Regions from separate parts of the Rhodoferax aquaticus genome, predicted to be linked through region 2. Evidence: predicted binding sites of a transcription regulator. Region 2 holds the regulator's gene; the other holds the start of a gene.
The links. The regulator NrdR, encoded in region 2, represses ribonucleotide reductase genes. The targets are predictions, from matches to a motif close to CACNANATNTNGTG.
Positions count from the first base shown of each region.

Region 1: the regulator NrdR is predicted to act here: its motif matches at 1,270-1,283, upstream of EXZ61_RS05285 (ribonucleoside-diphosphate reductase subunit alpha).

Region 1 covers NZ_CP036282.1:1,113,304-1,116,711, reverse strand. Annotated here, with positions in the region: gene EXZ61_RS05295 (sigma-54-dependent transcriptional regulator) at 1-396, shown strand, start outside; gene ampD (1,6-anhydro-N-acetylmuramyl-L-alanine amidase AmpD) at 386-979, shown strand; gene EXZ61_RS05285 (ribonucleoside-diphosphate reductase subunit alpha) at 1,380-3,408, shown strand, end outside.
Region 2 covers NZ_CP036282.1:1,862,376-1,865,783, forward strand. Annotated here, with positions in the region: partial or broken gene EXZ61_RS08700 (transposase) at 1-334, shown strand, start outside; partial or broken gene EXZ61_RS22125 (transposase) at 405-1,100, opposite strand; gene nrdR (transcriptional regulator NrdR) at 1,137-1,586, opposite strand; gene glyA (serine hydroxymethyltransferase) at 1,598-2,842, opposite strand; ZMP/ZTP riboswitch at 2,887-3,018, opposite strand; gene EXZ61_RS08725 (lytic transglycosylase domain-containing protein) at 3,037-3,408, opposite strand, start outside.

The sequences.
Region 1 (3,408 bases), 750 kb from region 2:
AATGTGCGCGAGCTAGAAAACCTTTTGCACCGTGCGGTAGCGCTCAGCGATGGGGATGAACTACTCTTTGAAGACTTTGAGGCGCATGCATCGCATGCCCCTGCCTTCGCAAGCACAGCGGCCATCACCAATGAGACGGTGTCCGACACTTCCGATAAGCCAATGGGCACCCATGCAGAAAGTGCGGAGAAGGAAGTCACGATTCCTGCCGACTTGCAAAGTCACTTGGACCAGCAAGAGCGGGAAATTTTGGTTCACACGCTCAAGGAAACAGGTTTCAACCGCACGTTGGCTGCGAGCCGATTGGGGCTGACACTGCGCCAGATTCGCTACCGTATCGCTCGCCTGCGAATTGATGCGCCTCAAGCGCAAGACGAGTCAAACGATGGCAGCTGAGTCGTCTCGCCCTCTCACAGCTTGGACTGAGGGCTGGCTATCGAGCGCGCACCACTTGCCTTCGCCCAATTTCGGCGTCAGGCCAGCCCATGCGTCAATTGACTTGGTCGTGGTGCACTCCATTAGCCTGCCTCCGGGACAGTATGGAGGTGATCAAGTATTGGACTTGTTCACCAATCGGCTAGATTGGGAGGCGCACCCCTATTTCAAAAGCATAGAAGGCACGCAAGTTTCAGCCCATTTCTTTATCCGCCGCACTGGCGCGGTTTGGCAGTTCGTGAGCTGCGATGACCGCGCATGGCACGCTGGTAAATCGAGTTACCGTGGACGTGACAACTGCAACGACGACTCTATTGGCATCGAGCTGGAGGGCTTGGAAGGTGACACGTTTGAAGCGGCCCAGTATGTGGCGCTTGAAGATCTGCTGAATCAACTCAAACAGCGCTATAGCTTGAAGTACTTAGCAGGGCACGAACATATTGCAGTGGGGAGAAAGCAGGACCCTGGGCCGGGATTTGATTGGGAACGTATGCGACAATCGCCCGCCTTAGAAAATTGGTGTTTTCCAGACCCCGTGCGTTAGACCTGTTTTATTTTGCGAAATTAGCCCAATTTAGTCGAATAACGCATTCATTGTTTGAATGTCGTTCTTGCGCGTTCACTCAAGGCATGCGGCCTGCGAAACAAAATCCTGCGCAAAGCCACACCAGCCTTAGAGACCACGTTCAAAGCTAAGCAATCATGGGGCCTCACGTGGCATTGCGCTCCCAAGACATTTCATCCATCCGAACAAACCCCAGACAAACAACAAAAAAACCACGCACATATTTTTCCTACAGAACACTACCTGTAGTAGCTTGCAAGCACCTCAAACACCAGATATAGTGTGCATAGCTTTCTGGGGCGTTGAAGATAAAAGCTCCATAACGCCCCATCTACATCTCCACCAGCACATAAAAAATACCGACTTCATCGAGGGAACCATGCAAAGCGCTTCACTTACTCCAAGCCCTATTTCCACCGGCATTTTGACCACCAGTGCACCAAGCGCGGCGGAAACCGTCGCTTCCAGCACGCTCAGCCACTACCAAATCATCCGCCGCAATGGCGCTGTAGTGCCCTTTGAGCCAGGCAAGATAGCGATCGCCATGATGAAAGCTTTTTTGGCTGTGCACGGCACCCAAGGTGCTGCGTCCGCCAGCGTACGCGAGACCGTGGACGAGTTAACCCAGCAAGTAGTGCGTGCACTGATGCGCTCTCGGCCGGGCGGCGGCACTTTTCACATTGAAGATGTGCAAGACCAAGTGGAACTTGGACTGATGCGTGGCAGCCACCACGAAGTAGCTCGCGCTTACGTGCTGTACCGCGAGCACCACAACCAAGAGCGTGCAAAGCAAGTCGCCCAAGCCACGCCTGCCGCCCCTGTATTGCACGTGCTGGACGCTGGCCAACGCGTAGCATTGAACGTCGATCAACTCAAGCAGCGTATTGAAACCGCCTGCGCGGGTTTAGGCGCTGAAGTCAGTGCAGCACCCATCTTCGCAGAAACCATGCGCAACTTGTACGACGGCGTACCTATCGATGAAGTCTACAAGGCGTCCATTTTGGCCGCTCGCACTTTGATCGAAAAGGACCCAGACTACACCTACGCCACAGCCCGCTTGCTGTTGCATACGATTTCACGCGAAATATTGGGCAAAGATGTGGCACAAGCCGATATGGGGCAGGCCTACGCAGAGTACTTTCCTGGTTTTATTCAACGCGGCGTCAAATCAGAGCTCTTGGACCCCGTATTGTTGCAATTTGATTTAGTGAAGTTGGGCTCCGCACTTAAAGCGGAACGCGACTTGCAGTTTGACTATCTAGGTCTGCAAACTCTGTATGACCGCTACTTTTTGCATGAAGGCAAAACACGCATTGAATTGCCACAAGCATTCTTCATGCGGGTGGCTATGGGCCTGAGCCTGAATGAAAGCAATCGCGAAGACCGCGCCATTGAGTTTTACGAAGTGCTTTCCTCGTTTGACTTCATGTCCAGCACGCCAACATTGTTCAACAGCGGCACATTGCGCGCCCAACTGTCGTCTTGCTACTTGACCACGGTGCCCGACGATTTAGATGGCATCTACGAGTCCATCAAAGAGAACGCCTTGCTGTCTAAGTTTGCTGGCGGACTGGGCAATGACTGGTCACGCGTGCGCGCGTTGGGTTCGCACATCAAAGGAACGAATGGCGAGTCGCAGGGTGTCGTGCCTTTCCTCAAAGTAGTCAATGACACGGCTGTGGCTGTCAACCAAGGGGGCAAACGCAAAGGGGCTGTTTGTACCTACTTGGAGTCATGGCATCTGGATATCGAGGAGTTTCTGGAGCTGCGCAAAAACACCGGTGATGACCGTCGACGCACCCATGACATGAACACTGCCAACTGGATTCCAGACTTGTTCATGCGCCGTGTCATGGAGAAAGGCCAGTGGACCTTGTTCTCGCCCTCCAGCGTGCCTGACTTGCACGACAAGTTTGGTGCTGACTTCGAACAAGCCTATGTGGCGTATGAAGCAGCTGCAGCTCGGGGCGAACTCAAGCCTGCACGGACCATTCAAGCCAATGACCTGTGGCGCAAGATGCTCACCATGTTGTTTGAAACGGGGCACCCTTGGATTACATTCAAAGACGCTTGCAATGTGCGCTCCCCTCAGCAACACGCTGGCGTGGTGCACTCCAGCAATCTGTGTACTGAAATCACACTGAACACCTCAGACACCGAAACTGCCGTCTGCAACTTGGGCTCTGTCAATCTACTGCAGCACATGAAGGATGGCGCACTCGACCACGACAAACTCAAGCGCACGATTTCCACAGCGATGCGCATGTTGGACAACGTGATCGACATCAACTACTACGCCGTGAAGAAAGCACGTGACTCCAACTTGCGCCACCGCCCTGTTGGATTGGGCTTGATGGCCTTTCAAGATAGCTTGTACTCGTTGCGTATACCGTATGCAAGCCAGGCAG
Region 2 (3,408 bases):
ACGGGCCTTGAAACAGATCATTTCCCGGCGAGGTAAAGCACCGGTAACTCGCTGCGATAACGGGCCGAAAAATATCAGCCAAACGATTCAAAACTGGGCCAAGGAATGGGGCATACGGTTTGGATACATTCGGCCTGGCAAGCCCCAACAAAATGCCTATGTCGAACGGTTCAACAGGACCGTTCGCTACGAATGGCTATCCCAGTGTTACTGGTCCAGCATTGAAGTGGTTCAGGACTTCGCCATCCAGTGGACGTAGTCCTAGAATCACGACTGCCCGAATATGTACCTGGGCGGTTTCATCCCAAAGCAGCATCTGGCCATGGCTGTATAACTGTTCTACTTTTAGGATCAGTGGAAGTCGGGGGGGGGTACCTTTTGGGATCGTTAAGCACTTTCATTCAGAACTTGGCTGCCTCGGTGCGCACGATCCATAAGCCCATAATTTCACGCGTGCCGTCGCTCAGCACACCTAGGGCCAGGTAGACGGCCTTTCTGCGGACCACAGCATTCTCGCGACTCTTCATCTGCAAGGCGTCAAAAAAGAGCAGCGGATAGATGGGCTCTAGGGGAGCATGACTGCTAAATTGTCACCTCGGACATCATGGCGTCCGTGACAGAGCTGACGAACTCCGGCGAGCCTTGTCTACCTTACTACTCTGCTAGGAAATTTTGTATCTCGCGTATCCTTATGCCGCGTGCGTACATGGGCACGATCTTGTTGTCAAAGCCTGTGTAGCGGACTTCGTGTTTCGGGAAAAGGTTTGGCTCAAAGCAGTCAGCGCGGACCCGAGTGACTTCGATGCGGAGGATGTCGTCTTAGGTCAGGCAGGTCTTGGCAGTAGCTCCATTTTGGGGCTGCGGGGGAGGTATACGCTTTTCTGAAGGGGCATAACCCACAGTTGGTGGGTGATTTCAGCGCCCAGGGGACGCACAATCAGTGCCATGTTGACGGCTATCGAAGCGGTAACGACCAACTCAGCGCTCACGGGGCGATTGATAAACTGGTCAATGAGTTCTTTGGGTATGGTTGGCAGCGCCTGTGCGGCTAAGCCCTTCCTTGTTTTGCTCGGTCTACATGCTCCCTGGTGACATGGTATGCCTCACCCACAAAATTTCCGATAGGCTCCATTGGCTTACCGACTCACCTCGTCTACCAACGTCTTGAACTCGTCAATGTCTTCGAAACTGCGGTAGACGCTTGCAAAGCGAACATATGCCACTTTGTCCAGTTTCTTGAGCTCGCGCATGACGAGTTCACCGATCTTTGTGGACTGTAGTTCCCTTTGGCCAAGGCTAAGTAGCTTTTCTTCAATCCGTTCGATCGCACTGTCAATTTGTTCAATGCTGACTGGGCGCTTGCGCAAGGCAAGGTTCATGGATGCCAAGAGTTTGGGGCGCTCGAAGTTAATCCGTCGCCCATCTTTCTTTACGATAACGGGGAAGTTGACGTCAGGTCGCTCGTAGGTGGTAAATCGCTTTTCGCAGGACGCGCATTGGCGTCTGCGGCGAATGAAGTCCCCGTCTTCAGAGATACGCGTCTCTACGACTTGGGTATCTGTATGGCTGCAAAACGGGCACTTCATTGTTGGGAGGCTTAGCCGTAGACAGGGAAGCGGGTCGTCAACGCGTGTACTTTGGCTCTGACTGCTTCAATGTTGTTGGCATCCCGCGGGTTGTCCAAAACATCCGCTATCAAGTTCGCCGTTGCGCGAGCTTCGGCATCTTTGAAGCCACGAGTCGTCATGGCAGGTGTGCCAACGCGAATTCCGCTGGTGACCATGGGTTTCTCAGGGTCGTTGGGGATGGCATTTTTGTTAATGGTCATATGTGCAGAGCCGAGCACCGCTTCCGCTTCTTTGCCCGTAATGCCCTTGGATCGCAGGTCCACCAACATCAAATGGCTTTCAGTGCGCCCGCTGACAATCCGCAGTCCGCGCTCTGTGAGAGTTTCGGCCATGATGCGCGCATTGGTGATGACTTGCTGCTGGTACAGCTTGAATTCTGGGCTGAGTGCTTCTTTGAATGCAACTGCTTTAGCTGCAATCACGTGCATCAGTGGACCACCTTGCAAGCCAGGGAAGATGGCGCTGTTGATGGCTTTCTCGTGCTCGGCCTTCATCAAGATGATGCCGCCACGTGGACCACGCAGGCTCTTGTGGGTTGTTGATGTAACAACGTCCGCATGAGGGACTGGGTTAGGGTATAAGCCCGCTGCAATTAATCCCGCGTAGTGCGCCATGTCGACCATGAAGATCGCACCGACTTCTTTGGCTATCTTAGCGAATCGTTCAAAATCAATGGCTAGAGAGTAGGCGCTGGCGCCCGCGATAATGAGTTTGGGTTTGGATGCGCGCGCAGTTTGTTCCATCGCGTCGTAGTCGATTTCTTCTTTGGAGTTCAAGCCGTAGCTCACGACATTGAACCACTTGCCACTCATATTGAGGGCCATACCGTGGGTGAGGTGTCCACCCTCGGCCAAACTCATTCCCATAATGGTGTCGCCGGGCTTGAGAAACGCCAAGAAAACAGCTTCGTTGGCTGACGCTCCGCAATGCGGCTGAACGTTGGCGGCTTGTGCACCAAAAATTTGCTTGACTCGGTCAATGGCAAGCTGTTCGGCGATGTCTACATGTTCGCAACCACCGTAATAACGGCGACCAGGATAGCCTTCGGCATACTTATTCGTGAGCTGACTGCCTTGCGCCGCCATTACCGCTGGAGACGCATAGTTTTCGCTAGCAATCAATTCAATATGGTGTTCTTGGCGCGTGTTCTCTTGGAGGATTGCGGCCCAGAGTTCGGGGTCAGTGTGTTCTACGAGGATATTGCGTTGGTACATGGCAGTGCCTATTGACAATGAACTTTGACCAGCATCGGCTGGTCAAAGACTACCCAGGCGAACGGCAAATCACACCAATCACGTAACCGGTGTGGCACGCTTCCTTGTGGTGTCCCACTTCAGCAGCGTGTGCCGCTGAGTGCGGTCGCTGCCTATCGCCAGTTGCGTGCGAGCGCAAGTTTACCCGAGCTTGCCTAGGAGTTGGCGATGCTAGCCATTGTTTCTGGTTCTGCGGGCGCCGGTGCTGGGGACTTGTTGCCAGCGGGGATGATTTGAGGTGTAAATGTAGGTACCGAGCGTCCTGAAGCTACTTGCTGCAAGCGACCGTGCTCAGCTAGGACCTTCGCCACATATCCGCCGTCGTCCTCCATGTTGGCCGCGCCTACGTAGTATTTGAGGCCACCTTCGACAGAGCCGGCGCGGGCAATGCATTCTTGCAGTACTTTGACGCCCACCCTCAGGTTGCTAACCGGGTCAAAAGCGGCAAACTTGCCCCCGAACCCCTCGTACTTGTCGCTGTGCACTTTTGTCATGACTTGCATCAAGCCTTGCGCACCAACCGCGCT